2 regions of the Escherichia ruysiae genome follow, and region 1 is predicted to be linked to the other one. Evidence: predicted binding sites of a transcription regulator. Region 1 holds the regulator's gene; the other holds the start of a gene.

What was found. Region 1 encodes ArgR, which controls arginine synthesis, uptake and breakdown. Its sites were predicted from a motif close to ANTGAATAAAAATACANT; they were not measured.
Region 2: the regulator ArgR is predicted to act here: its motif matches at 1,603-1,620, upstream of argC (N-acetyl-gamma-glutamyl-phosphate reductase).

What each region holds. Positions count from the first base shown of each region.
Region 1 is NZ_JAVIWS010000001.1:3,161,165-3,164,591, reverse strand. Features, by position in the region: gene mdh (malate dehydrogenase) at 1-668, opposite strand, end outside; gene argR (transcriptional regulator ArgR) at 1,103-1,573, shown strand; gene yhcN (peroxide/acid stress response protein YhcN) at 1,938-2,201, shown strand; gene RGV86_RS15310 (barstar family protein) at 2,257-2,529, opposite strand; gene aaeB (p-hydroxybenzoic acid efflux pump subunit AaeB) at 2,621-3,427, opposite strand, start outside.
Region 2 is NZ_JAVIWS010000001.1:2,393,205-2,396,631, forward strand. Features, by position in the region: gene argB (acetylglutamate kinase) at 1-502, opposite strand, end outside; gene argC (N-acetyl-gamma-glutamyl-phosphate reductase) at 510-1,514, opposite strand; gene argE (acetylornithine deacetylase) at 1,668-2,819, shown strand; gene ppc (phosphoenolpyruvate carboxylase) at 3,293-3,427, shown strand, end outside.

The sequences.
Region 1 (3,427 bases):
GCAGACCCGCCACCGGCTTTCGCTTCAACCACTTCAGTACCCGCGTTCTGGATACGTTTGGTCAAATCAGCCACTTCTTGTTCGGTGAAGCTTACGCCAGGAACCTGAGACAGCAGCGGCAGAATGGTAACACCAGAGTGACCGCCAATAACCGGCACTTCAACTTCGCCCGGCTGTTTGCCTTTCAGTTCCGCAACAAAGGTGTTGGAACGAATGATATCCAGCGTGGTAACGCCGAACAGTTTGTTTTTGTCATAAACACCGGCTTTTTTCAGCACTTCTGCAGCGATAGCCACAGTGGTGTTCACCGGGTTAGTGATAATACCAATGCACGCTTTCGGGCAAGTTTTCGCAACTTGCTGTACCAGGTTTTTCACGATACCGGCGTTAACGTTAAACAGGTCAGAACGATCCATACCCGGTTTACGCGCAACACCTGCAGAAATAAGAACGACATCTGCGCCTTCCAGAGCAGGGGTCGCATCTTCACCAGAAAAACCTTTGATTTTCACAGCAGTAGGGATATGGCTCAGGTCGACGGCCACACCGGGAGTGACTGGAGCGATATCATACAGGGAGAGTTCTGAACCTGAAGGCAGTTGGGTTTTTAACAGTAGTGCAAGCGCCTGGCCGATACCACCAGCAGCGCCGAGGACTGCGACTTTCATCCTAAACTCCTTATTATATTGATAAACTAAGATATGTTGCTCCGCTGCCGCGACCTTAATCCACAAATTCCCTGTTTACAATGACCACTTCTCAAGAATGTGTAGTCACGCAAATTTGGCGTTTATGCATTTAATTGACGTAATCAGGGAGCTAACTTACGTAATTAACAGTCGCTTATGCATTAGGGCAACATTCCAACAGGTGGTGACAATATACCCTACCGTTCAGCCAAAACAACATCATTTTGATAACAATTAATTTACTTTTAAGCGAAATTTACATGCCGTGACGCAGGCATGTTTCTCAATAACGAAATTTGATAAAATCCCGCTCTTTCATAACATTATTTCAGCCTTCTCCAGGGCAGACTGTTTGCATAAAAATTCATCTGTATGCACAATAATGTTGTATCAACCACCATATCGGGTGACTTATGCGAAGCTCGGCTAAGCAAGAAGAATTAGTTAAAGCGTTTAAAGCGTTACTTAAAGAAGAGAAATTTAGCTCCCAGGGCGAAATCGTCGCCGCATTGCAGGAGCAAGGCTTTGACAATATTAACCAGTCTAAAGTCTCGCGGATGTTAACCAAGTTTGGTGCTGTACGTACCCGCAATGCCAAGATGGAAATGGTTTACTGCCTGCCAGCTGAACTGGGCGTACCAACCACCTCCAGTCCGCTGAAAAATCTGGTGCTGGATATCGACTACAATGACGCTGTTGTGGTGATTCATACCAGCCCTGGCGCGGCACAATTAATTGCGCGTCTGCTGGACTCTCTGGGCAAAGCAGAAGGTATTCTTGGCACCATTGCCGGTGATGACACCATCTTTACCACCCCTGCTAAAGGTTTTACCGTCAAAGACCTGTACGAAGCGATTTTAGAGCTGTTCGACCAGGAGCTTTAATCTCTACCCCGCCGCTTCTGGCGGCGGGAAAAATGCTGCATTCGCCTCTTATCCCCCTGCTTTCCCCTGTCATCTATTAACGAATAGTGCGCTTTGCTGCGACAAAACATTCACATATCGAATACATAGGGTAATAATCGCACATTATGCAAAAAACTATATCATATTGAAATTAATGACATTTATAATGGTGCCCTATGTTTTTAATTCCACTTTGTTATAAAAATTAATATTTTTAACACTTTAAATCCAATAGAAACAGTTAGCGTGGTATTAATTAGCCAAATAATTAGTGTATACTTGATTTTGTGATATGGGTCACGAAACAAAGGCCCAGCTAAAAGATTATGTCGAGGTAAAAATCATGAAAATCAAAACCACTGTTGCTGTATTAAGCGTACTTTCTGTTCTCTCTTTCGGTGCCTTCGCTGCCGATTCCATTAATGCTTCACAAGCGCAAAACCGTGAAGCTATCGGTACAGTGTCCGTCAGCGGGGTGGCGTCTTCGCCGATGGATATGCGTGAAATGTTGAATAAAAAAGCGGAAGAAAAAGGCGCAACGGCCTACCAGATTACTGAAGCTCGTAGCGGTGACACCTGGCACGCTACGGCTGAACTGTACAAATAAACCCTCATCGTCTTGTCCGACGATATTGCCCCCGGTTCGGGGGCTTTTTTTTGCGCTAATGACGAACATTAAAACGCAAATGCCCTTCCAGCTCTTCCTCTGCCTCATCAAACAGCAATATTAACGCGCCAAAACGGCGACGCATTTTCTCTCCCAGATGAACGAATTCGATCTCCAGCGGTAGCGGCAGGACATCATTCATTAACACATCCCATAGAGAGTCGAGATCGCGTACCTTATCTTTCGCCAGGCCAAAGGTTTGGCTAAAGTCGCGATAAAAATCCTCCTGACTCTCAATCTCATCAAAATCAAATGTATAGATATTCATCTGTTGCCACCGTCACGTTTCGCGGCGAGTTCTGCCGTTCATCGCTAAGTATAGACATGAAAAAACCGACGCTTTTGGCGTCGGTTTTAACTTAACTATCGGTCAGCGCATGTTGATACTTATGGAGCATACCGGTAAGCCGATGCACCGGTTCCGTCACCTGCGGTGGCGCTTGCCAGATGCGTAGCTTTTCCTGGTAGATTTCCAGTTCTTCCAGCAACTGCCCAAAGTACCGACGACGTTTATCATCGCTACGGGCAGATATCACATGGTCTGCTGTGCGGCGCATTTGTCGGTGAAACGCCGATAAATCCTCGTTAACCGGGATCGGCGCATCACGCAGGCGCTGGTGCGCGATAATCATCGTCAGCGCCAGGCGAAATTTCGGCAAATCTCCGGGAAATTTATTCATCAGCAAAAACAACTGCTGATAAAGTGCCGGAAGATGGTTCTCTTTACGACGCGCGACATTGGTGGTCATCGCGGAAACAGCAGCAGAAACAAATTGATTAAGCAATACGCGTCCGGTTCTGTCGCGTGATTTATCCCGCACTAACAGAATAACAATAAACGCCAATACACAGCCAACGATTTGCCCTAATGCGCTGTCGAGAAACTGACTGAAATGGAACGTCATCGGGTTATCCAGCACGATAATATTGATGGTGCTGGCCAGCGCCCCCATTGAACCCAGTCGCCGTTTCTGTACTTCAATGCCAAGGAAGAATCCCAGCACGGCAAGGCTGATACACAGCAGCAACATACTCTGTTGGGTATTTGGGATAATCACCAAAAAGTAGAGCAGCCCTAACGGCAACGCCGCCAGCGTCCCGTAGATAAAGTCGATCGCCACCATGCGTGGATTCGGCAAACGCATCGCCAGTGACGTCACTACCGC
Region 2 (3,427 bases), 770 kb from region 1:
GCGCCGTTGCCGCCTGGTCGGCATTGACGTTCATCAGTTGTCCTTCGTTCGTTACGCCAATGGAGCTGACCACCGGCAGATAACCGTTTTCCAGCAACGTATTGATAAGCTTAGGCGAACCTGGCTGCGCCAGTCCAACATGGCCTAACTCTTCATCAAGCTGGGTCACTTTGACGCTGTCGCCGTCACCGAGAAACAAACCTACGGCCGCAATCTGATGTTTCTTCGCCCATGCCAGCAGGGTTTTATTTGCCGTTCCCGCCAGTGCTCCGGTGATAATGTCTATCTGATCCGCAGGCGTTACCCGCAGGCCATTTTTCTTTTTCACCGGCAGATTCAGCCCTTTCATCAGCTCATCCACCACGCAGCCGCCGCCGTGGACAATCACCAGCGGACGCTGATGTGACTCACGATAATTCACCAGTGCGCTAAACAGACGTTCCAGCGCCTCTTCACTATCCAGCAGTACGCCACCCAGTTTGATAATTAATGGATTCATCATTGCACCCTTAAATAAGAGACTGCGTTTCCGCATAACCGAAACGAATATTGGCGCACTGTACCGCTTGTGCCGCCGCACCTTTCAATAAATTGTCTTCAGTCGCCACAATAATCAGATGCTCGCCCTGAACGGCAAACCCGATATCACAGAACGGCAGCCCGACGACATTTTTCAGTGCCGGAACGCCTTTGTCATATAGCCGTACCAGCGGTTTATGCGCATACGCCCGCTGTAACGCTTGCGCGACTTGCGCCTGGGTCACACCCGGTTTCAGGCGGCAGGTAATGGTTTCGAGAATGCCGCGCGGGAAATTGCCCAGATGCGGGGTGAAGATAACGTCAGCACCGAGATGCGTGGCGATCTCCGGCTGATGGCGATGGGTAAAGACACCATACGGTTGCAGGCTAACTTCACAAAAGCTGTTTGAAATCGCTGCCTTACGTCCCGCTCCGCTCACACCGCTGGTGGCGTTAATCACCGGCCACTGACTGAGGTCGAGAAGATCGGCATCAATCAACGGTTTCAGCGCCAGTTGTGCCGCCGTCGGATAACATCCCGGCACCGCAATTAAGTTCGCTTCTTTTAATTTATTGCCGCACCACTCCGCCAGACCATAAGCGGCCTGTTCCAGCAGTTCCGGGTATTGATGGGTAAAGCCGTAATATTTTTCATAGAAGGCAGCGTCGTTAACACGAAACGCGCCGGAAAGGTCAAACACCACGCAGCCCGCTTCAAGAAATTGCGGTGCTAAATCGTGGCTAACGTCATGGGCAGTAGCGAGAAACACCACGTCCACCCCTGGGCTAAACTCGCTGATATCCGACATCGGCTGCAACGGCAGATCAACGATGCCTTTTAGCTGCGGATGCAAATCGGAGATTAACTTTCCCGCATCATTGCTTTGCGCTGAAACAGTCAAAGCGGTTATGTTCATATGCGGATGGCGATTTACATAGGTCACTAGCTCTGCGCCAGCGTAGCCGCTGGCACCCACAATCAGCGTATTCAACATCGGGGCTATTCACCTTCTTATGTCTGGTTGCCAGGTTAAACGTAAAACATTCACCTTACGGCTGGTGGGTTTTATTACGCTCAACGTTAGTGTATTTTTATTCACAATTACTGCATGAATATTGATACTATCATGACCAGAGGTGTGTCAACAATGAAAAACAAATTACCGCCATTTATCGAGATTTACCGTGCTCTGATTGCCACACCTTCAATAAGCGCCACGGAAGAGGCACTCGATCAAAGCAATGCAGATTTAATCACTCTGCTGGCGGGCTGGTTTAAAGATTTAGGCTTCAATGTGGAAGTGCAGCCTGTGCCAGGAACTCGCAACAAATTTAATATGCTGGCCAGTTGCGGACAGGGTGCTGGCGGCTTGCTGCTGGCGGGTCATACCGATACGGTGCCGTTTGATGACGGTCGCTGGACGCGCGATCCGTTTACGCTGACGGAGCATGACGGCAAGCTTTACGGCTTAGGCACCGCCGACATGAAAGGCTTCTTTGCGTTTATCCTCGATGCGCTACGCGACGTCGACGTCACGAAGCTGGCAAAACCGCTCTACATTCTGGCGACTGCCGATGAAGAAACCAGTATGGCCGGAGCGCGTTATTTTGCCGAAACTACCGCCCTGCGCCCGGATTGCGCCATCATTGGCGAACCGACGTCGCTACAACCGGTACGCGCGCATAAAGGCCACATCTCCAATGCCATTCGCATTCTGGGTCAGTCGGGGCATTCCAGCGATCCGTCGCGCGGAGTTAACGCTATCGAACTGATGCACGACGCCATCGGTCATATTTTACAATTGCGCGATAACCTGAAAGAGCGTTATCACTACGAAGCGTTTACCGTGCCATATCCCACGCTCAACCTTGGGCATATTCACGGTGGTGACGCCTCTAACCGTATTTGCGCTTGCTGCGAGTTGCATATGGATATTCGTCCGTTGCCTGGCATGACGCTCAATGAACTTAATGGTTTGCTCAACGATGCATTGGCTCCGGTGAGCGAACGCTGGCCGGGTCGTCTGACGGTCGACGAGCTGCATCCGCCGATCCCTGGCTATGAATGCCCGCCAAATCATCAACTGGTTGAAGTGGTTGAGAAATTGCTCGGAGCAAAGACCGAAGTGGTGAACTACTGTACCGAAGCGCCGTTTATTCAGACGTTATGCCCGACGCTAGTGTTGGGTCCAGGCTCAATTAATCAGGCTCATCAGCCTGATGAATATCTGGAGACGCGGTTTATTAAACCCACCCGCGAACTGATCACCCAGGTCATTCACCATTTCTGCTGGCATTAAAACGTAGGCAGGATAAGGCGCTCGCGACGCATCCGAGACTGTTACCAAACTCCAGCGCCGCAATAATGTCGGATGCGATGCTTGCGCATCTTATCCGACCTACAGTGACTCAAACGGTGCCCAACCGTAGGCCGGATAAGGCGCTTGCGCCGCATCCGAGACTGTTACCAAACTCCAGTGCCGCAATAATGTCGGATGCGATGCTTGCGCATCTTATCCGACCTACACCTTTGGTGTTATGTATGGTGATTTTTTAACATTTCCATAAGTTACGCTTATTTAAATCATCGTGAATTTAATGGCGTAAATTCCTGCTAGTTATTCGTTTGCTGAAGCGATTTCGCAGCATTTGACGTCACCGCTTTTACGTGGCTTTATAAAAGACGACGAAAAGCAAAGCCCGAGCATATTCGCGCCAATGCGACGTGAAGGATACCGGGCTTCAAACAATAAGATGGGGTGTCTGGGGTTATATGAACGAACAATATTCCGCATTGCGTAGTAATGTCAGTATGCTCGGCAAAGTGCTGGGAGAAACCATCAAGGATGCGTTGGGAGAACACATTCTTGAACGCGTAGAAACTATCCGTAAGTTGTCCAAATCTTCA